3 regions of the Streptomyces sp. NPDC002564 genome follow, and region 2 is predicted to be linked to each of the others. Evidence: riboswitches for the same ligand, from Rfam matches in the RefSeq annotation. Region 2 holds a riboswitch; each other region holds the start of a gene.

Region 1 (7,197 bases), on a different contig from region 2:
CGGGTCAGCGAGGTGTCCCTGATCGGCATCGCGCTGCTGCTCCTCGCGCTCGTCGGCGGCCGGTGGGTCGCCGAGTCCTCGCTGGCCGACACCTTCACGCTCGCGCCCTCGACACTGGTCATCTGGCTGGTGGCCTACGGCTTCATCGCCTCGATCCTGCCGGTGTGGATGCTGCTCGCGCCGCGCGACTACCTCTCCACCTTCATGAAGATCGGCACCATCGTGCTGCTCGCGATCGGCGTCGTCGTCGCCCTGCCCACGCTGAAGATGGACCCGGTCACCGACTTCGCCTCGCGCGGCGACGGCCCCGTCTTCGCGGGCTCGCTCTTCCCCTTCGTCTTCATCACCATCGCCTGCGGCGCCCTGTCCGGCTTCCACGCGCTGATCTCCTCGGGCACCACGCCGAAGATGATCCAGAAGGAGACGCAGATCCGGATGATCGGCTACGGCTCCATGCTGATGGAGTCGTCCGTCGCGATCATGGCGCTGGTGGCCGCGTCGATCATCGACCCCGGCCTGTACTTCGCGATGAACGCGCCGGCGGGCGTCGTCGGCGACACCGTCCAGGAGGCGTCGAAGGCCGTCGCGGGCTTCGGGTACACCATCTCGCCCGCCGACCTCGCGCAGGCCGCCAAGAACGTCGAGGAGTCCTCGCTGCTCTCGCGCACCGGCGGCGCGCCCACCCTGGCGATCGGCGTCTCGGAGATCTTCTCCAAGGTCACCGGCGGCTCGATGCGGGCCTTCTGGTACCACTTCGCGATCATGTTCGAGGCGCTGTTCATCCTGACCGCGCTCGACGCGGGCACGCGCGTGGGCCGCTTCATGCTGCAGGACATGCTCGGGAACGTCTACAAGCCGTTCAGGCGGCTGAGCTGGAAGCCGGGACTCGTGCTGACCAGCGCCGCCGTCACCGGCCTGTGGGGCTACTTCCTGTGGGTGGGCGTGCACGAGCCGCTCGGCGGGATCAACCAGCTCTTCCCGATCTTCGGCATCGCCAACCAGCTCCTCGCGGCCGTCGCCCTCGCCGTGTGCACCACCCTCCTGGTGAAGTCCGGACGGCTCAAGTGGGCCTGGGTCACCGGCATTCCGCTCGCCTGGGACGCGACGGTGACGCTGACCGCGAGCTGGCAGAAGGTCTTCTCCGACGACCCGCGCGTCGGCTTCTTCCAGCAGCGCTCCAACTACCGGGACGCCATCGACCAGGGCACGATCCTGCCGCCCGCCAAGACCATGGACGACATGCACACCGTGGTCACCAACTCCACGGTGGACGGCGTCCTTTCGGCGACGCTCGCCCTGCTCGTCGTCGTCGTGATCCTCGACGCCGCCCGGGTCTGCGTGCGCCACCTCCGCACCCCCGACGCCTCACGGCTGAGCGAAGCCCCGTACGTGGAGTCGAAGTTGACCGCGCCCGCCGGACTCTTCGCGACCCCCGAGGAGAAGCGGGAGGCCCTGGAGCACAAGGACAGGGAACAGGAGCGGGCGACGGCCGGGCCGGGGGCGGGCGCGTGACGGCGATGCTGCTGCGGGGCCTGCGCTGGATGCGCTGGTACGTCAGGGAGTTGACCGACGAGTCGGCGTACGAACGGTATGTGGCGCATATCCGCGGGGACCATCCGGACGCAACCGTCCCCAGCCGACGCGCATTTGAGCGCATGCGGACAGAGCGGCAGGAGTCGGACCCCGAACAGGGCTTCCGCTGCTGCTGAGCAGGCACATTGACCCGTCCGTTATCCGGACGGGGGTTCCATACCGCGAGACTGTGGCTTAGATTTCCCGCACGTTAAGCATGGGATAAGTGAGGGAACGGGAGCCGCGATATGTCAGATGCGCCTGAAGTGGACCGACCGGTCGTGACACCGGTCCGGGTGGTCATCGCCGTCTGCCTCGTCGCGCCCTTCGTGGCGATGCTCTGGGTGAGCTCCTACGCCAAGGTCGACCCGACGCTCATCGGCATCCCGTTCTTCTACTGGTACCAGATGCTGTGGGTGCTCATCTCCACGGCACTCACGATGATCGCGTACAAGCTGTGGCAGCGCGACCAGCGCTCCCGCAGGGCCGCGCGGGCCCAGGGGGGTGCCGGACAGTGACCACACCCGCATCGACGACACTCGCATCGGGGACCGGCGGCGTGAACGGCGTCGCCCTCGCGGTCTTCATCTTCTTCTTCGCCGCGGTCACCGTCATGGGCTTCCTCGCCGCCCGCTGGCGCAAGGCCGAGAACGAGCAGAGCCTGGACGAATGGGGCCTGGGCGGACGGTCGTTCGGCACCTGGGTCACCTGGTTCCTGCTCGGCGGCGACCTGTACACCGCGTACACCTTCGTGGCCGTCCCCGCGGCCATCTACGCGGCGGGCGCGGCCGGCTTCTTCGCCGTGCCGTACACGATCCTCGTCTATCCGCTGATCTTCACCTTCCTGCCCCGCCTGTGGTCGGTCTCGCACAAGCACGGCTATGTGACCACCTCCGACTTCGTGCGCGGGCGCTTCGGCTCCAAGGGCCTGTCCCTCGCCGTCGCGGTCACCGGCATCCTCGCCACGATGCCGTACATCGCGCTCCAGCTCGTCGGCATCCAGGCCGTCCTGGACGTCATGGGCATCGGCGGCGGTCCCGACACGAACTGGTTCGTCAAGGACCTGCCGCTGCTGATCGCGTTCGCCGTGCTCGCCGCGTACACCTACTCGTCCGGCCTGCGCGCGCCCGCGCTGATCGCGTTCGTGAAGGACGGCCTGATCTATCTCGTCATCGCCGTCGCGATCATCTACATCCCGATCAAGCTCGGCGGCTTCGACGAGATCTTCCGGGCCGCGAACGACAAGTTCTCGGCGGCCAACGAGGCGGCGGGCAAACCGGTCGCCGGGCTCGCGCCGGGCGAGTCGGGGCAGTGGACCTACGCCACGCTGGCGCTCGGCTCCGCGCTCGCCCTGTTCATGTACCCGCACTCGATCACCGCGACCCTCTCCTCCAAGAGCCGCAACGTGATCCGCCGCAACACCACCATCCTGCCGCTCTACTCGCTGATGCTGGGCCTGCTCGCGCTGCTCGGCTTCATGGCGATCGCGGCCGGGGTGAAGGTGGAGAACGGCCAGCTGGCCATCCCCCAGCTGTTCGAGGACATGTTCCCCGACTGGTTCACCGGTGTCGCCTTCGCCGCCATCGGCATCGGCGCGCTCGTGCCGGCGGCCATCATGTCGATCGCGGCCGCGAATCTCTTCACCCGCAACATCTACAAGGACTTCCTCAAGCCGGACGCCACGCCCGAGCAGGAGACCAAGGTCTCCAAGCTGGTCTCGCTGCTGGTCAAGGTCGGCGCGCTGGCCTTCGTGCTCACCATGGACAAGACCGTCGCGATCAACTTCCAGCTGCTCGGCGGCATCTGGATCCTGCAGACCATGCCCGCCCTGGTCGGCGGCCTGTTCACCCGCTGGTTCCACCGCTGGGCGCTGCTCGCGGGCTGGGCGGTCGGCATGGTCTACGGCACGGTCGCCGCGTACGGGGTGGCCTCGCCGACGCAGAAGCACTTCGGCGGCTCGTCCGACGAGATCCCCGGCATCGGTGAGATCGGCTACATCGGCCTCACCGCGTTCGTGCTGAACGTGGTGGTCACCGTGGTCCTCACGTTCGTCCTGAAGGCCCTCAAGGCCCCCGAGGGCATCGACGAGACCTCCCCCGGGGACTACACGGCCGACGCGGGCGACCCCGGCGTCATGGAGGAACTGCCCAAGGCGACGGCGGGCTCCGGGCACTGACCCTGCCCCGCCGCTCCCCGCGCACGAACGCACGAACCCACGAAACTGACGAAGGCCGCCGGAAAACCGGCGGCCTTCGCCGTGCCGCTGTTGCACACTGCGCCCCATGGACATCACGATCAGGCCCGCCCGCCCCGAGGAGTACCCGGCGCTGGGCGATCTCACCGGACAGGCCTATCTCGGCGACGGACACCTGACGGACCCCGGCGACCCCTATCTGGGCGTGCTGCGGGACGTGGCCGGGCGCGCGGCGCGGGCCGAGGTCCTGGTGGCCGTGGCGGACGGCACACCGGACGCCGCGGTGCTCGGCTGCGTGACCTTCGTGCCCGCGCCCGGACCCATGTCGGACATCGCCCGGGAGGGCCAGGCGGAGATCCGCATGCTGGCCGTGTCCCCCGCCGCACGCGGCCGGGGCGCGGGCGAGACACTGGTACGGGAATGCCTGCGGCGCGCCAGGGAGGCGGGCCGCGACGGTCTCGTCCTGTCCACCCAGCCCTCGATGCACGCGGCCCACCGGCTCTACGAACGCCTGGGCTTCCGGCGCACCCCGCAGCGGGACTGGCAGCCGGTCGAGGACCTGACGCTGCTCACCTACGAGTTGACGTTCTAGGACAGTCTCCGCACGCCGACCCCTCGACGCCGACACAAGATGTGGGCCTGCTTCAGAAACCCGGCACAAGATGTATGCTCGTGCTCGCTGTCGTCGCAGGGGAATCCGGTGCAAGTCCGGAACTGTCCCGCAACGGTGTACGTGTACGCATTCGTCGTGCGCGGAGTCCGAGGACCTGCCGGCAGTGCACCCGTGCCGTCCGGCCCGGGTGCCGACCGTCCGGGCCTCGTGGAATGGGCCGGTGGACGCGGTACGCCACCCTGCCCGGGTGCGCCCGTGTGTGCCGATCCCCTCCCCCAGGCCCAGAGCCGAGCGAGGGAGAGCTCCACGTGACCATCGCGCCTGCCGAACCTGCGTCAGCGCTGTCGCTGCCGACCGCCGAGGGTACCGACGGGCCAGGGGCCGCGCTGCTGCGCACCCTGACCGACCTCACCGCCGACCTCCCCGACGCCGATCCCGGCCGGGTCGCCGCCGCCGCGTTGCGCGGCCGGTCGGCGCGGGCCGACGAGGCGGAGCTGCGGGAGCTCGCGACCGAGGCAGCCGCGGGGCTCATCTCCGAGGACCCGGCGTACTCCCGGCTCGCCGCCCGGCTCCTGAGCCTGTCCATCGCCGCCGAGGCGGCCTCGCAGGGCGTGCGCTCCTTCACCGAGTCGGTCGCCGTCGGGCACCGCGAGGGTCTGATCGCCGACCGCACCGCCGCCTTCGTGACCGCCCACGCGGCCCGCCTCGACGCGCTCGTGGACGCCGCCCACGCGGACGGCGCCGACTTCCGCTTCGGCTACTTCGGCCTGCGCACGCTGCACAGCCGCTACCTGCTGCGCCACCCGATCACCCGGCAGGTCGTCGAGACCCCGCAGCACTTCATGCTGCGCGTCGCCGCGGGCCTGGCCGAGGACGAGAGCACCCGCGCCGTCGACGAGGTGGCCGCGCTGTACGGCCTGATGAGCCGCCTGGACTACCTGCCGTCCTCGCCGACGCTCTTCAACTCCGGCACCCGCCACCCGCAGATGTCGTCCTGCTACCTGCTCGACTCCCCGCTGGACGAGCTCGACTCCATCTACGACCGCTACCACCAGGTCGCGCGCCTCTCCAAGCACGCCGGCGGCATCGGCCTCTCGTACTCCCGCATCCGCTCCCGCGGCTCGCTGATCCGCGGCACGAACGGGCACTCCAACGGCATCGTGCCGTTCCTCAAGACGCTGGACGCCTCGGTGGCCGCGGTGAACCAGGGCGGGCGGCGCAAGGGCGCGGCCGCGGTGTACCTGGAGACCTGGCACTCCGACATCGAGGAGTTCCTGGAGCTGCGCGACAACACCGGTGAGGACGCGCGCCGCACGCACAACCTGAACCTCGCGCACTGGATCCCCGACGAGTTCATGCGCCGGGTGGCCGCCGACCGGCCGTGGTCGCTGTTCTCGCCGTCCGACGTGCCCGACCTCGTCGACCTGTGGGGCGAGGAGTTCGACGCCGCCTACCGCGCGGCGGAGGCCGCGGGCCTGGCGAAGAAGACCATCCCGGCGCGCGAGCTGTACGGCCGCATGATGCGCACCCTCGCGCAGACCGGCAACGGCTGGATGACGTTCAAGGACGCCGCCAACCGCACCGCCAACCAGACGGCGGAGCCCGGCCACACCGTGCACTCGTCCAACCTGTGCACCGAGATCCTGGAGGTGACGGACGACGGGGAGACGGCCGTCTGCAACCTGGGCTCGGTCAACCTCGGCGCCTTCGTCGACCGGGCCGCCCAGGACATCGACTGGGAGCGCCTGGACGAGACCGTCCGCACGGCCGTCACCTTCCTCGACCGGGTCGTCGACATCAACTTCTACCCGACCGAGCAGGCCGGGCGCTCCAACGCCAGGTGGCGCCCGGTGGGCCTGGGCGCCATGGGCCTGCAGGACGTCTTCTTCCAGCTGAAGCTGCCGTTCGACTCCCCCGCCGCACGCGCCCTCTCGACCCGGATCGCCGAGCGGATCATGCTCGCCTCCTACGAGGCGTCCGCGGACCTCGCCGAGCGCAACGGCCCGCTGCCCGCCTGGGAGAAGACCCGCACCGCGCGCGGCGTGCTGCACCCCGACCACTACGGCGTCGAGCCGACCTGGCCGGAGCGGTGGGCGGCGCTGCGGGAACGTATCGCCGCGACCGGCATGCGCAACTCGCTGCTGCTGGCCATCGCGCCGACCGCGACCATCGCGTCCATCGCCGGTGTCTACGAGTGCATCGAGCCGCAGGTCTCCAACCTCTTCAAGCGCGAGACCCTGTCCGGCGAGTTCCTCCAGGTCAACTCCTACCTGGTGCAGGAGCTCAAGCGGCTCGGCGTGTGGGACGCCAAGACCCGTGAGGCGCTGCGCGAGGCCAACGGCTCGGTGCAGGGCTTCGACTGGGTGCCCGCGGACGTCCGCGAGCTGTACCGCACCGCGTGGGAGATCCCGCAGCGCGGCCTGATCGACATGGCCGCGGCGCGCACCCCCTACCTCGACCAGGCGCAGTCCCTGAACCTCTTCCTGGAGACGCCGACCATCGGCAAGCTCTCCTCGATGTACGCCTACGCCTGGCAGCAGGGCCTGAAGACCACGTACTACCTGCGCTCGCGCCCGGCGACGCGCATCGCCCGCGCGGCCGGCGGTACCCGGTCCGCCGCCGCGGCCCCCGTCCCCCAGCAGGTGACCGACCCCGACGCCGTCGCCTGCTCCCTGGAAAACCCCGAGTCCTGCGAGGCCTGCCAGTAATGAGCTCCACCACCCACAGCGAGAAGAACCTCCTCGACCCGGGCTTCGAGCTGACCCTGCGCCCCATGCGCTACCCGGACTTCTACGAGCGCTACCGGGACGCGATCAAG
Region 2 (7,197 bases):
GCCGCGGCCTCCTCGTAGAAGTCGTCGAGGGCCCCGCGGTAGCCGCCGGGGTGGTCGGTGGTCTCCGTGGTGACGGGGTAGACCAGCGCCTCCTCGATGTGGTCGGCGCGCAGGTGCGCCGCCGCGATCGAGCGCGCTATGGAACGGCCGTGCCGGGCCGAGTGGTACGCGACGACGTCGGCGGCGGCGATCACCTCGACGGCGCGGACGGTCATCAGCGACGGGTCGCCGGGCCCGAGCCCGACGCCGTAGAGCCTGCCCTGCTGCTGTGCGGTGTTCACTCCGACTCGCTCGCAATCGCGTTGATCGCCGCCGCGGCCATGGCGCTGCCGCCCCGGCGGCCGCGGACGACCAGGTACTCCAGGCCCGAGGCGTGCGCGGCCAGGGCGTCCTTGGACTCGGCCGCGCCGACGAAGCCGACCGGGATGCCGAGCACGGCGGCCGGACGCGGCGCGCCCTCCTCGATCATCTCCAGGAGGCGGAAGAGCGCGGTGGGCGCGTTGCCGATGGCGACGACCGAGCCGTCGAGGCGGTCGCGCCACAGTTCCAGGGCGGCGGCGCTGCGGGTGGTGCCGAGGCGGGCCGCGAGGTCGGGCACGGACGGGTCGGCCAGGGTGCAGATCACGTCGTTGTCGGCGGGCAGCCGCTTGCGGGTGACGCCGCTGGCGACCATGTTCGCGTCGCACAGGATCGGCGCGCCGTCGCGCAGCGCCTTGCGGGCGTCGGCGATCACCCGCGGGCTGTACGCGAGGTCCTGCACGAGGTCGACCATCCCGCAGGCGTGGATCATCCGGACCGCGACCTGGCTGACGTCGGCGGGCAGACCGCCGAGGTCGGCCTCCGCGCGGATGGTGGCAAAGGACTCGCGGTAGATCGCCGCGCCGTCCTTCTCGTAGTCGAACACTGTGCTCTCGCTCATTTCGTGGCCGTCGTTGTCGGAGTGGTACGTGCCGTGGTGACCGTCTCGGTCAAGGTGCCGCCCGTGACGGGCGTCCACTCCTCGCCCGGGACGCGCACCGTCACCTCATAGGTGCCGTCGCCGGTGGCGAGGACGTCGACCCAGTCGCCGCGCGGGTGGCCGCAGCGCCGTTCGCAGCCGGACCAGTGGACGGGCAGCCCGCCGGCGCCGGGCACGGCGTCCGCGCGGACGTCGGCGAGGGACTTGGCGCAGCCGGGGCGGCCGGTGCAGGCGCCCACGCCCAGCCAGGGCGAGTCGGCGGTGGTCAGGTATCCGGCGTCCGCCAGTGCGCGCAGTCGCGCGCGGGCGTCCGCCCCGTCGGCGAAGCCGGGCAGGACGAAGCCGCGCCACGGGGTGACGCGCAGTTCGTCGGCGGGCAGGGGGAGCAGGGCGCGCCACTGGGCTGCGGTGACCCGGCCGAGCCGGGCGTGGACGGCCACGGCGCGGCCGACGACGCCGGGGGCCGGCGGGGCGCTCCGGGAGACGGCCCACGCCTCGGCAGGACCGGCGTCGACGCCCGCCTGGGCCAGGGCCCCGGCTACGTCCACGGGGTGCCCGCCGGGCAGTTCCCCCACCCGCCAGGCGCCGTTGCCCGCGGCGGCGCGGAACGCCCCGGCGGCGGCGAGGGCGGCGCGCGGCGCGTCCGCGGCAGCCACCCGGAAGGCGCGGCCCCCGAGCCGGACGACCGCCGTGCCGCCCGATTCTGCGATCAAGGTCACATCGCCGCCGAGCCGGGCCACGTCCCCGCGCCCGTCGTCCAGGGCGAACAGGAAGCGGCCGGAGAGGTCCGTCGTCCACTCCTCGGCGCACAGCAGCGCGTCCAGCTCACGGACCCACCACCGCAGGTCGGCGTGGCCGAGTCCGTCGGTTCCCGCCAGCGGGGACGCCACGATGTTGCGGACGCGCTCGTGCCGCTCGGAGGGCAGCAGGCCGGCGTCCGCGAGCAGCCGGGAGAGCTCGCCGCCGCAGCTCTCGCCGAGGCCGCGCAGCTCGATGTTGCCGCGGGAGGTGATGCTGAGGTTCCCGTCCGCCAGACGCTCCGCCGCGGTGCCCAGCACGGCGGCCTGACGGGACGTCAGAAGCCCGCCGGGCAGCCGGAGGCGGGCCAGTCGGCCGTCGTCGGCGCGGTGCAGGCGAAGGGCTCCGGGGCAGGCGTCACCCCGGTCGCGTATGAGGGATTCGCCCTGGTCTGGGGAGGGTGCTCGGGTGGGCGGCATGGCGGCGAGCATACCCACGCGGATCCGGCGGGGCGCCCGGCGAGACGGGTCGTCCCGGCAGGTGCCCGCCCCACCGGCGACGGGCAGGACTTACTATGCAGGCGGCGGTCCGCTCATCGGACCGCCGACGCCAGCGACGGCGTGGGTCCACCAGGACCCGAGGGAGGAAGCCCGGTGCGAATCCGGCGCGGTCCCGCCACTGTGAACCCCACCCCGTGTGGGGCGAGCCAGGAACTCCTGCCGTCCATACGACCACCCGGGGCGCGGACACCCCGAGGAAGGCCTGCGCCCGCATGCTTCTGCTGTTGTCGACCTCCGACACCGACCTGCTCAGCGCCCGCGCGGCGGGAGGCCCGGTCGACTACCGGTTCGCCAACCCCGCCCGCCTCGACCTCACCGAGCTGCCCGCCCTGCTCGACGGCGCCGACCTCGTCGTCGTGCGCCTCCTGGGCGGTGTCCGCGCCTGGCAGGACGGCCTGGACCAGCTCATCGGCACCGGCCTCCCGGTCGTCGTGCTCACCGGTGAACAGGCGCCCGACGCCCAGCTGATGGCCTCCTCCACCGTGCCGGTCGGCATCGCCGCCGAGGCCCACGCCTACCTGGCGCACGGCGGACCGGCGAACCTGGAGCAGCTCGCCCGCTTCCTCTCCGACACCGTGCTGCTCACCGGCCACGGCTTCGAGCCGCCCGCGCCCGCCCCGTCCTGGGGCCCGCTGGAGCGCACCGCGCGCCCGGTCGAGGGCCCGACGGTGGCGGTGCTCTACTACCGCGCCCACCACATGAGCGGCAACACCGCCTTCGTGGACGCGCTGTGCGGCGCGATCGAGGACGCGGGGGCGCGGCCCCTGCCGCTGTACGTGGCCTCGCTGCGCGCCCCCGAGCCCGAGCTGATCGACACGCTGCGCGCCGCCGACACGATCGTCACGACGGTCCTCGCGGCCGGCGGCACCAAGCCCGCCGAGGCCTCCGCGGGCGGCGACGACGAGTCGTGGGACGCGGGCGCCCTGACCGGCCTGGACGTACCGATCCTGCAGGCGCTGTGCCTGACCGGTTCGCGCGCCTCCTGGGAGGAGAACGACGAGGGCGTCTCGCCGCTGGACGCCGCGAGCCAGATCGCGGTGCCGGAGTTCGACGGCCGCCTGATCACCGTGCCGTTCTCGTTCAAGGAGATCGACGAGGACGGCCTGCCCGCGTACGTGGCCGACGCCGAGCGCGCGGCCCGGGTCGCCGGCATCGCCGTACGGCACGCCCGCCTCAAGCACATACCGGCGGCCGACAAGCGGCTGGCCCTGGTGCTGTCCGCGTACCCGACGAAGCACTCCCGGATCGGCAACGCGGTGGGCCTCGACACCCCCGCGTCCGCCGTCGCGCTGCTGCGCAGGCTGCGCGCCGAGGGCTACGACTTCGGCCCCGAGGCCGACCTGCCCGGCCTGGTCTCCGGCGACGGCGACGAGCTGATCCGCGCGCTCATCGACGCGGGCGGCCACGACCAGGAGTGGCTCACCGAGGAGCAGCTCGCCGCCAACCCGGTGCGCATCCCGGCCGCCGACTACAAGCGCTGGTACGCCACGCTCCCCGCGGAGCTGCGGGAGTCCGTCGAGGGCCACTGGGGTCCCCCGCCGGGCACGATGTTCCTGGACACGTCCCGCGTGGGCCGGGGCGGCGACCCGGAGGGCGACATCGTGCTCGCGGCCCTGCGCCGGGAGAACCTGCTGATCCTCATCCAGCCGCCGCGCGGCTTCGGCGAGAACCCCATCGCGATCTACCACGACCCCGATCTGCCGCCCTCGCACCACTACCTGGCCGCCTACCGCTGGATCGCCGCCCCCGCGGCCGACGGCGGCTTCGGCGCCGACGCGATGATCCACCTCGGCAAGCACGGCAACCTGGAGTGGCTGCCCGGCAAGAACGCGGGCCTGTCGGCGGCCTGCGGCCCGGACGCCGCGCTCGGCGACCTGCCGCTGATCTACCCCTTCCTGGTCAACGACCCGGGCGAGGGCACGCAGGCCAAGCGCCGCGTGCACGCCACGCTCATCGACCACCTGGTGCCGCCGATGGCGCGCGCCGACTCCTACGGCGACATCGCGCGCCTGGAGCAACTCCTCGACGAGTACGCGCAGATCAGCTCCATGGACCCGGCGAAGCTGCCCGCGATCCGCGCGCAGATCTGGACGCTCATCCAGGCCGCGAAGCTGGACCACGACCTCGGCCTCGAGGAGCGCCCCGAGGACGACGGCTTCGACGACTTCCTGCTGCACGTCGACGGCTGGCTCTGCGAGATCAAGGACGCCCAGATCCGCGACGGACTGCACGTGCTCGGCCAGGCCCCGGCCGCCGCCGACCGCGTCAACCTCGTCCTGGCGATCCTGCGCGCCCGCCAGATCTGGGGCGGCACGGCCGCGCTGCCCGGCCTGCGCGAGGCGCTCGGCCTCGACGAGTCCGCGGCGACCCGGGTCACCGCCGACGAGGCGGAGGAGAAGGCCCGCGCCCTGGTGCAGGCCATGGACGACGCGGGCTGGGACCCGGCGGCGGTCGCCTCGGTGGCCGCGGGCCACGGCGAACAGGTCGCCGCCGTCCTGGAGTTCGCGGCCCACGAGGTCGTCCCGCGGCTGGCCGGCACCACCGCCGAGCTCGACCACGCGGTGCACGCGCTGCGCGGCGGCTTCGTCCCCGCGGGCCCCTCGGGCTCCCCGCTGCGCGGCCTGGTCAACGTCCTGCCGACCGGCCGCAACTTCTACTCGGTCGACCCCAAGGCCGTCCCCTCCCGCCTCGCGTGGGAGACCGGCCAGGCCCTGGCCGACTCCCTGGTCGAGCGGTACCGGTCGGACAACGGCGACTACCCCACCTCCGTGGGCCTGTCCCTGTGGGGCACCAGCGCGATGCGCACCGCGGGCGACGACGTGGCCGAGGCCATGGCGCTGCTCGGCGTCCGCCCCGTCTGGGACGACGCGTCGCGCCGGGTCACCGGCCTGGAGGCCGTCCCGTACGAGGAGCTCGGCCGCCCCCGCATCGACGTGACGCTGCGCATCTCGGGCTTCTTCCGCGACGCGTTCCCGCACACCATCGGCCTGCTCGACGACGCGGTGCGGCTCGCCGCCTCGCTGGAGGAGCCCGCCGAGCACAACTACGTCCGCGCCCACACCCAGGCCGACCTGGCCGAGCACGGCGACGAACGCCGGGCCACCACCCGCATCTTCGGTTCGCGTCCGGGCACGTACGGCGCGGGCCTGCTGCAGCTCATCGACTCCCGCGACTGGCGCACGGACGCGGACCTCGCCGAGGTGTACACGGTGTGGGGCGGCTACGCCTACGGCCGCGGCCTGGAGGGCCGGCCCGCGCGCGGCGAGATGGAGACCGCGTACAAGCGCATCGCGGTCGCCGCGAAGAACACCGACACCCGCGAGCACGACATCGCGGACTCGGACGACTACTTCCAGTACCACGGCGGCATGGTGGCGACCGTCCGCGCGCTGCGGGGCACCGCCCCGGAGGCGTACATCGGCGACTCGACGCGCCCCGAGACGGTCCGCACCCGCACGCTGGTGGAGGAGACGAGCCGGGTCTTCCGCGCCCGCGTCGTCAACCCCAAGTGGATCGAGGCGATGCGCCGCCACGGCTACAAGGGCGCCTTCGAACTCGCCGCCACCGTGGACTACTTGTTCGGGTACGACGCCACGACGGGCGTCGTCGCCGACTGGATGTACGACAAGCTCACCGAGACGTACGTGCTGGACCCGACGAACCGTCAGTTCCTCCAGGAGAACAACCCCTGGGCGCTGCACGGCATCGCCGAACGCCTCCTGGAGGCGGAGTCGCGCGGCATGTGGGCCAAGCCGGACCCGGCGGTGCTCGAAGCGCTGCGCCAGGCCTACCTGGAGACGGAAGGCGACCTGGAGGACGGCGGCGACGAGGGCTGAGCCCCCGTCACCGCCGGGCGCCCGGCCGTCACTTCGCCGGGCGGGCGCCGTCCAGCCAGGCCAGTGCGGCCGTCGTCAGCGCGGTGACCCCGGTGGACAGGGTCGGCTCGACGAGCGGCGCGAAGAAGGGCGAGTGGTTGGAGGGGATGTCCCGCTCGAAGGTGCCGCCCCGCTGCGCGGCGGCGACCTTTTCCGGGTCGGCCCCGCCGAACAGCCAGTAGCAGAGCGGGATGTCGCGCTCCGCGCTCGTCGCGAAGTGCCCGACGTCCTCGCTGCCGGTGACCGGACCCGGGTCGAGGACCCGGTCGGCGCCGATGACGTCCCCGATCGCGGCCGCCGTCCGCTCGACGGCGGCCGCGTCGTTGCAGAGCACCGGGAACGCGTCGATCTCCGTGATCTCCGGTTCCTTCTCCGCGCCCGCGGTGGCCGCCTCGCCCTTGACGATCCGCTCGACGGCCGCGAGGACCCGGGCGCGCACCTCGGGCGTGTACGTCCGGATGTTGACCTTCAGCTCGGCCTCGTCGGGGATGATGTTGTCCTTCGTGCCCGCCTGCAGCGAGCCGACGGTGACCACCGCCGTCTCGGTGCCCGCGATCTCCCGCGACACGATGGTCTGCAGCCGCATCACGGTCGACGCGGCCATCACCACGGGGTCGATGGACGCCTCGGGCCGCGAGCCGTGCGCGCCCTTGCCGAACAGCCGCACGCGCAGCGCGTCGGTCGCCGCGAAGGCGGGCCCCGCGTGCACGCCGACGAGCCCGGCGGGGAACGGCGCGACGTGCTGCCCGAGGACCACGTCCGGGGTGCCGAACCGCGCGTAGAACCCGTCGTCGACCATCACCTGGGCGCCCTGGGCGATCTCCTCGGCGGGCTGGAAGACACCGACGATCCGCCCCGACCAGTCGGCGCGCGCGTCCGCGAGCAGCTGCAGGGCGCCGAGCAGGCAGGTGACGTGCATGTCGTGGCCGCAGGCGTGCATGACGCCCTCGGTGCGCGAGGCGTAGGGCAGTCCGGTGCGCTCGGTCACGGGCAGCGCGTCCATGTCGGCGCGCAGCAGGACGGTGGGCCCCGGCCCGTTCTCCAGGACGGCGACGACACCGGTCCC
Region 3 (7,197 bases), on a different contig from region 2:
TCGCCGAGGACGAAGGCCTCGCTGACGGCGACCATCGAGACGCCGAGGATCATGTTGTTGCAGATCTTCGCCGCCTGCCCGGCGCCGGGCTCCCCGCAGTGCACGACGCGCTTGCCCATGGCGGTCAGCAAGGGCTCGGCCTCGGTGAACTCCGCGGTGCCGCCGCCCGCCATGAAGGTCAGCGTGCCCGCCTCCGCTCCCAGCACGCCGCCGGAGACCGGGGCGTCCAGACCGCGGTGGCCCGCCTCGACGGCGGCCGCGTGGGCGGCGCGGGCGTCGGCGACGTCGATGGTGGAGCAGTCGACGAACAGCGTGCCGGGAGCGGCCGCCGCGAGGAGCCCCTCGTCGCGGTAGAGCGCAAGGACGTGACGACCGGCGGGGAGCATGGTGATCACGACGTCGGCGCCCGGCACCGCCTCGACGGCCGAGGGCGCGGGCACCACTCCCCGGGCCGCGGCGGCGGCCAGCGCGTCGGCCGACAGGTCGTGGCCGACCACGCGATGGCCCGCCGCGGCCAGGTTGGCCGCCATCGGGCCGCCCATGTTGCCGAGGCCGATGAAGGCGACGGTCCTTCCGGCGGCCGACTCCGTGCCCGCCCCCGCGCCGTCCGCCTGGCGCCCGGTTCCCTCGGTCCGGTTCACCACGCCACCTCCTGGGTCACGGCGCCGTCGGCCAGGGCGAGTTCCCGGTCGCCGAGCGGCGCGAAGTATCGTGCGACGTCGTCCCCGCCCACTCCGGCGAGCGTGCCGGGGTTCCAGCGGGGCGTGCGGTCCTTGTCGATGACCTGGGCGCGGATGCCCTCTGCCAGGTCGTGCGAGGCCAGGGCCGCGCAGGAGACCCGGTACTCCTGGTCGAGCACCGCTTCGAGGGAGCCGAGTCCGCGTGCCCGGCGCAGGGCCTCCAGGGTCACCTTGAGGGCGGTGGGCGACCGGGACAGCAGCGTCTCGGCCGCTTCCTTCGCCGCCCGGGACCCGTCGGCGCGGAGACGGTCGACGATCTCCTCGACGGTGGGGGCGGCGTAGCAGTGGTCGATCCACGCCCGCTCGTCGTCGAGCGGGCCGGGCGGCGCGTCCGCCACGTACCGCGCGAGGACCTCCCGTACCGGCGCGTCGGAGAGGTCGGCGATGAGCAGGGGCAGCGAGGTCGCCGGTACGAAGTGGTCGGCGAGGCCGCACCTGAGCGCGTCGCCGGCCGTCACCTGCGCCCCGGTGAGGGCGAGATGGGTACCGAGGCCGCCGGGTGCGAGGCTCAGGAGGTAGGTGCCGCCGACGTCCGGCACGAAGCCGATGCCGGTCTCGGGCATGGCCACCCGTGAGTGCTCCGTGACCAGGCGGACCCCGCCGTGCGCCGAGACGCCCACGCCGCCGCCCATGACGAAGCCGTCCATGACGGCGACGTAGGGCTTGGGATAGCGGGCGATACGGGCGTCGAGGCGGTACTCGTCGCGCCAGAAGGCCCGGGTCGCCGCGCCGTCGCCGGTCGTGACGTCCGCGTGGATGGAGCGGATGTCGCCGCCCGCGCACAGGCCGCGCTCCCCCGCGCCGGTGAGCACGACGGTCTCGACGGCGGGGTCCCGCTCCCAGGCGGTCAGCGCCTCGTCGATGCGGCGCACCATGGCGTGGGTGAGGGCGTTGAGGGCCCTGGGCCGGTTGAGGACCAGGTGGGCGGCGCGGCCCTCGACCCGCAGCAGCACGGTGTCGTCGGGCGCCGTCATCGGACGGCCTCGGTCAGACCGCGGGCCACGATCAGGCGCATGATCTCGTTGGTTCCTTCCAGGATCTGGTGGACCCGCAGGTCGCGGACGATCTTCTCGATGCCGTACTCGCTCAAGTAGCCGTATCCGCCGTGGAGTTGCAGGGCGCGGTCGGCCACGGAGTAGCCGGTGTCGGTGGCGAAGCGCTTGGCCATGGCGCACAGTTCCGGGGCCCCCGGGTCGCCCCGGTCGAGGACCTCGGCCGCCTGGCGCACGAGCGCGCGGGCGGCGGACAGTTCGGTGGCCATGTCGGCGAGCCGGAACCGCAGCGCCTGGGCGTCGAGGAGGGGCGCGCCGAACGCCTCGCGGTCCGCGAGGTGGGCCACGCTGCGGTGCAGGGCGCTCTGGGCGCCGCCCAGCGAGCAGGCCGCGATGCCGAGCCGGCCGCCGTTGAGGCCGTTCATGGCGATGCGGAACCCGTCGCCCTCGGCGCCGAGCCTGCGGTCGGCGGGGATCCGCACGCCGTCGAGGACGACCTGACGGGTGGGCTGGGCGTTCCAGCCCATCTTGCGTTCGTCGGCGCCGAAGGAGAGGCCTTCGTCGTCCCGTTCGACGACGAACGCCGAGATGCCGCCGGGGCCGTCCTCTCCGGTGCGGGCCATGACGACGTACACCTGCGAGGCGCCCGCGCCCGAGATGAACTGTTTGACGCCGGTCAGCACATAGCTGTCGCCGTCGCGTTCGGCGCGGGTGCGCAGGGCCGCGGCGTCCGATCCGGCGCCGGGCTCGGTGAGGCAGTAGCTGCCGAGGGCGGCGGCGCTGCACAGTCCCGGCAGCCAGCGGGCGCGCTGTGCCGCGTCGCCGTACCGGTCGATCATCCAGGCGACCATGTTGTGGATGGAGAGGTAGCCGGCGATGGAGGGGCAGCCGGTGGCCAGGGCCTCGAAGACGAGGGTGCCGTCGGCGCGGCCGAGCCCCGAACCGCCGTGCTCCTCCCGTACGTAGACGCCGCCGAGGCCCAGTTCGGCGGCCTTGCGCAGCACGTCGACGGGGAAGTGCTTGTCCCGGTCCCAGGCGACGGCGTGCGGCGCGAGGTGTTCGTCGGCGAAGTCGAGGGTGACCTCGGTGAGCGCGAGCTGGTCCTTGGTGAGGGTGGTGGCGGTCGGTGTCATCGCGCTCATCCCATCGTCGGGATGGTGAAGTTCGCGCCTTCCCTGGTCCCGGAGGGCCAGCGCGAGGTGACGGTCTTGGTGCGGGTGTAGAAGCGGACGGCGTCGGGGCCGTGCTGGTTGAGGTCGCCGAACCCGGACCGCTTCCAGCCGCCGAAGGTGTGGTAGGCGACGGGTACCGGGATCGGCACGTTCACGCCGACCATGCCGGCGCCGACGCGGCGGGTGAAGTCGCGGGCGGTGTCGCCGTCCCTGGTGAAGATCGCGACGCCGTTGCCGTAGGGGTGCTCGGTGGGCAGCCGCAGGGCGGCCTCGTAGTCCGCCGCGCGGGCCACGCACAGGACCGGGCCGAAGATCTCCTCGCGGTAGATCCGCATGCGCGGCGAGACGCGGTCGAAGAGGGTCGCTCCGGCGAAGAAGCCGTTCTCGTGGCCGGGCAGGGTGAAGTCACGCCCGTCGACGACGAGTTCGGCACCTTCGTTGACGCCGATGTCCACGTAGCGGCGGACCCGGTCGAGGGCCTCGCGGCTCACCAGCGGGCCGAAGTCCGCCGCCGGGTCGTCGGAGCGGCCGATGCGCAGCTCGGCGACGCGCTCCTTGAGGCGGGCGACGAGGGCGTCGGCGGTCTCCTCGCCGACGGGGACGGCGACGGAGATGGCCATGCAGCGCTCGCCCGCCGAGCCGTATCCGGCGCCGATCAGGGCGTCCACGGCCTGGTCGAGGTCGGCGTCGGGCATCACGATCATGTGGTTCTTGGCGCCGCCGAAGCACTGGGCGCGTTTGCCGTGCGCCGCGGCGGTGGCGTAGATGTGCGCGGCGATCGGCGTGGAGCCGACGAAGCCGAGCGCCTGTACGCGCGGGTCCTCCAGGAGCGTGTCGACGCTCTCCTTGCCGCCGTTGACGACATTGAGCACGCCGGGCGGCAGGCCCGCCTCGACGAACAGCTCGGCGAGCCGGAGCGGCACCGAGGGGGCGCGCTCGGACGGCTTGAGGACGAAGGCGTTTCCGCAGGCCAGTGCGGGCGCCGCCTTCCACAGCGGGATCATCGCGGGGAAGTTGAAGGGGGTGATGCCCGCGGTGACGCCGAGCGGCACGCGCAGGGAGTGCACATCGATGCCGGTGCCCGCGTTGTCGGTGAACTCGCCCTTGAGCAGGTGCGGGATACCGGCGGCGAACTCCACGACCTCCAGGCCGCGTTGCAGGTCGCCGTGGGCGTCGGCGACGGTCTTGCCGTGTTCGCAGGAGAGCAGCCGGGCCAGCTCGTCCCGCTCGCCCTCGACGAGTTGGAGGAAGCGCAGCAGCACGCGGGCGCGGCGCTGCGGGTTCCACTCGCCCCAGGCGCGCTGGGCGGACTCGGCGTCGGCGATCGCCGCCTCCGTCTCCGCCCGCCCGGCGAGCGGCACCTGTGCCTGCACGGAGCCGGAGTTGGGGTCGTACACGTCGGCGAAGAGCCCGGAGGCGCCGCTCACGTGCTTGCCGCCGATGAAGTGTGTCAGTTCACGGACCATGAGAGCCTGCTCTCGTCAGGTGAGTCCGGGGATGGCACGGCAGGCCGACGACGCCACCGGGTGAGGGGCGCGGGCGGGTCTGTCGTGGGACGCGAAGGCCTAAGAGCCGTCGTGGAGTCGGGCGTCGGCGCGGGCCGTCGCTCGCTTCGCCGGATCACCTGGGTCGTGGGTACGGACCGGTGCCATGCGTGTCTGCTCCATCCTCGTGGACAACACGGAACACCCCGCGGCCGGTATCCTGACTCCCGGATCAGCGCGCGTTCTCCCGCCTTCCCGACGGGACTTGTCCGTCAGTGGCGTATCACTCGCGAGAACGCACTCCCCGGTCACAGTGGCGGGACCGCGCCGGATTCACACCGGCTTCCCTGCACCGCGGGCTCTGGTCACGAACATATAGTTGGACGTCCTAGTAAGTCCACCCCCGTCTTTCACGCCACCCACTTGCGGCCCGGTGACGCCCGGGCCGGACGGGGACACACAGGGTGGCGCGGAGCGGGCCGCCGCGAGGTGCCTAGCCCCTCACTGACCGTCCTTCAGCTTGATGATCTTGCCGTTCTTGTCGAGCGTGTGGTCGTTCCAGTACGTGTCCCACTTGTCCCCGACGTGCTCGGGGACCTTGCCCTCCGGGTAACGGGCGTACCCCTTCGGCGGCTCCTCGCCCTTGGGGTGGCAGGCGGAACCGCTGCTCCCCACCAGCAGGATCGGGTACTCCTCGCCCCCGCAGACCGCGTCCTGCATGGAGCACCCGGTCAGCACGGCGGCGGCGCTCACGCCCGCGAGCGCGAGGCCCACCACGGACCGCGCACGACGGTTCCCGGTGGCTCGTCCTGCCGGGCTGACTCGGATGATGCTGCGCACGGTTGGCTCCCTCTCGTCGGCTGAGGGGACCAGCCTCCGCGACCCGCGAGGAACGATCATGAGTACGGATACTCAGCCGACCGTGGTCGAGGTACCCGATTCGCCGTCCAGGACCACGTCGACGGCGCGTCGGCGGTGCGCGGCGAAGCGCTCGCGCGCGATGTCGGCATCGCGGGTGCGCAGGGCGGCGACGAGGTCACGATGTTCACGCGGCACGCGGTCGAGGTACCCCTGGGAACTGTGCCCGATCCGGGTCAGCAGGAACAGGTGGACCTGACAGCGGATGCCCTCCCACGCCTCGACCAGGCGCCGGTGCCCGCCGGCGGCGAAGACGGCATCGTGGAACTCGATGTCGCGCCGGACCAAGTCGTGCGCGTCGGCGGCCCGTTCCATCAACTCGGCGCTCCGGTCCAGCCGGGCGAGGTCCTCCTGCGAGGCGCGCGCGACGATCCGCTCCACGGCCAGGTCCTCCAACGCGCCGCGCAGACTGTCGAGTTCGGCGACGTCATCGGGGGTCAGCGCGGTCACCGTCGTGCCGCGATGCCACGCGCAGTGGACGAGGCCCTCCCGCTCGAGGAGCCGCAGCGCCTCCCGCACGGGGCCGCGGCTCACGTCCATCGCCACCGACAGTTCCACCTCGCGCAGTTGCGCGCCCGGGGCGTAGGCCCCGCTGAAGATGGCCTCCCGGATCCGGTCCGCCACCTCGTCGGCAAGCCCCCGGCGCCGCGCGGGCGCCACCTGCCCCAGCTCGTTCATGTCGTGCTCCTCCCGGGGCCGACAATGTTAACATGCGACCTATCTCCTAATATCCGCATGGAGACACCGGATGTCTTCATGGGGTCACCGACTGCGGGCACACCGGCAGTCGGGCCATTCGCACCGGGCGGCTCCCCGGCCGCCCCGCACGGAAGGGCAGTGCCGACCATGAGCGATACGGAGTCCGCAATCCCCCGGTTCCACCTGGCCGTGCCGGTCGACGACCTGGCCGCCGCGCGCCTCTTCTACGGCGAGGTGCTCGGCCTGGAGCAGGGCCGCAGTGCGGAGACCTGGGTGGACTGGGACCTGCACGGCCACCAGTTCGTCACCCATCTCGTGCCGGAGCGGGCGCAGCGCGTGCACAACCCGGTCGACGGCCACGACGTGCCCGTACCGCACTTCGGACTGATCCTGCCGATACCCGCGTTCCGGCGGCTCGCCGACCGGCTGCGGACGGCGGGCGTCGAGTTCGTCATCGAGCCCTACGTCCGCTTCGAGGGCCACCAGGGCGAGCAGTGGACGATGTTCCTCCTCGACCCGGCCGGCAACGCCCTGGAGTTCAAGGCCTTCGCCGACCCGTCGCAGATCTTCGCCGCCTGACGCCACCCGGCCCACCGGCGCATCCGACAGGGTGTCCTAGACTCCGCCGCATGAAGATCGCGCCCGCTGCCGTCATCGAGGACCTGGCGCCGACCGGCGTACTGCGCGCCTCCGTCAACCTGGGCAACCCGGTGCTCGCCCAGGGCACAGCGGCCGCCCCCTCCGGCATCACCGTGGACATCGCGCGCGAGGCCGGCGCACGGCTCGGCCTCCCCGTGGAGTTCCTCTGCTTCGACGCGGCCCGCATGTCGTACGAGGCGATGGCCGAGGGCCGGGCCGACCTGTGTTTCCTCGCCGTCGATCCGGCCCGCGAGGCCGAGGTCGCCTTCACCGCGCCGTACGTCGTCATCGAGGGCGTCTACGCCGTGCCCGCGGAGGCGCCGTTCACGACGGCTGCCGACGTCGACCGGCCCGGTGTGCGGGTCGGCGTGAAGCGCGGCTCCGCCTACGACCTCTTCCTCTCCCGCACGCTGCGGCAGGCGAGCGTGGTGCGCGGCGACGAGGGCGTCGACGTCTTCCGTGCGGAGGGCCTGGAGGTCGCGGCGGGCATCCGCCAGCCCCTGACCGCGTACGTGGCGTCGCACCCCGGGATGCGCCTGGTCGAGGACCGGTT

What was found. A riboswitch is a leader RNA that binds a small molecule or an ion and turns the genes downstream of it on or off. The one in region 2 is predicted to bind cobalamin.
Region 1: it holds a riboswitch for cobalamin, as region 2 does, so the genes downstream of both, ACFYXE_RS03760 (ribonucleoside-diphosphate reductase subunit alpha) here and cobN (cobaltochelatase subunit CobN) in region 2, are expected to answer to the same signal.
Region 3: it holds a riboswitch for cobalamin, as region 2 does, so the genes downstream of both, ACFYXE_RS10030 (CoA-acylating methylmalonate-semialdehyde dehydrogenase) here and cobN (cobaltochelatase subunit CobN) in region 2, are expected to answer to the same signal.

What each region holds. Positions count from the first base shown of each region.
Region 1 is NZ_JBIARE010000001.1:821,358-828,554, reverse strand. Features, by position in the region: gene ACFYXE_RS03785 (carbon starvation CstA family protein) at 1-1,512, shown strand, start outside; gene ACFYXE_RS03780 (YbdD/YjiX family protein) at 1,518-1,709, shown strand; gene ACFYXE_RS03775 (DUF3311 domain-containing protein) at 1,821-2,090, shown strand; gene mctP (monocarboxylate uptake permease MctP) at 2,087-3,748, shown strand; gene ACFYXE_RS03765 (GNAT family N-acetyltransferase) at 3,855-4,358, shown strand; cobalamin riboswitch at 4,420-4,556, shown strand; gene ACFYXE_RS03760 (ribonucleoside-diphosphate reductase subunit alpha) at 4,688-7,087, shown strand; gene ACFYXE_RS03755 (ribonucleotide-diphosphate reductase subunit beta) at 7,087-7,197, shown strand, end outside.
Region 2 is NZ_JBIARE010000007.1:326,894-334,090, forward strand. Features, by position in the region: gene ACFYXE_RS25590 (precorrin-2 C(20)-methyltransferase) at 1-281, opposite strand, end outside; gene ACFYXE_RS25595 (precorrin-8X methylmutase) at 278-919, opposite strand; gene ACFYXE_RS25600 (cobalamin biosynthesis protein CobG) at 916-2,187, opposite strand; cobalamin riboswitch at 2,311-2,431, shown strand; gene cobN (cobaltochelatase subunit CobN) at 2,469-6,092, shown strand; gene ACFYXE_RS25610 (amidohydrolase) at 6,121-7,197, opposite strand, start outside.
Region 3 is NZ_JBIARE010000002.1:850,387-857,583, reverse strand. Features, by position in the region: gene mmsB (3-hydroxyisobutyrate dehydrogenase) at 1-644, opposite strand, end outside; gene ACFYXE_RS10040 (enoyl-CoA hydratase/isomerase family protein) at 638-1,714, opposite strand; gene ACFYXE_RS10035 (acyl-CoA dehydrogenase family protein) at 1,711-2,865, opposite strand; gene ACFYXE_RS10030 (CoA-acylating methylmalonate-semialdehyde dehydrogenase) at 2,871-4,370, opposite strand; cobalamin riboswitch at 4,581-4,760, opposite strand; gene ACFYXE_RS10025 (SCO0607 family lipoprotein) at 4,890-5,219, opposite strand; gene ACFYXE_RS10020 (GntR family transcriptional regulator) at 5,301-5,984, opposite strand; gene ACFYXE_RS10015 (VOC family protein) at 6,153-6,584, shown strand; gene ACFYXE_RS10010 (transporter substrate-binding domain-containing protein) at 6,635-7,197, shown strand, end outside.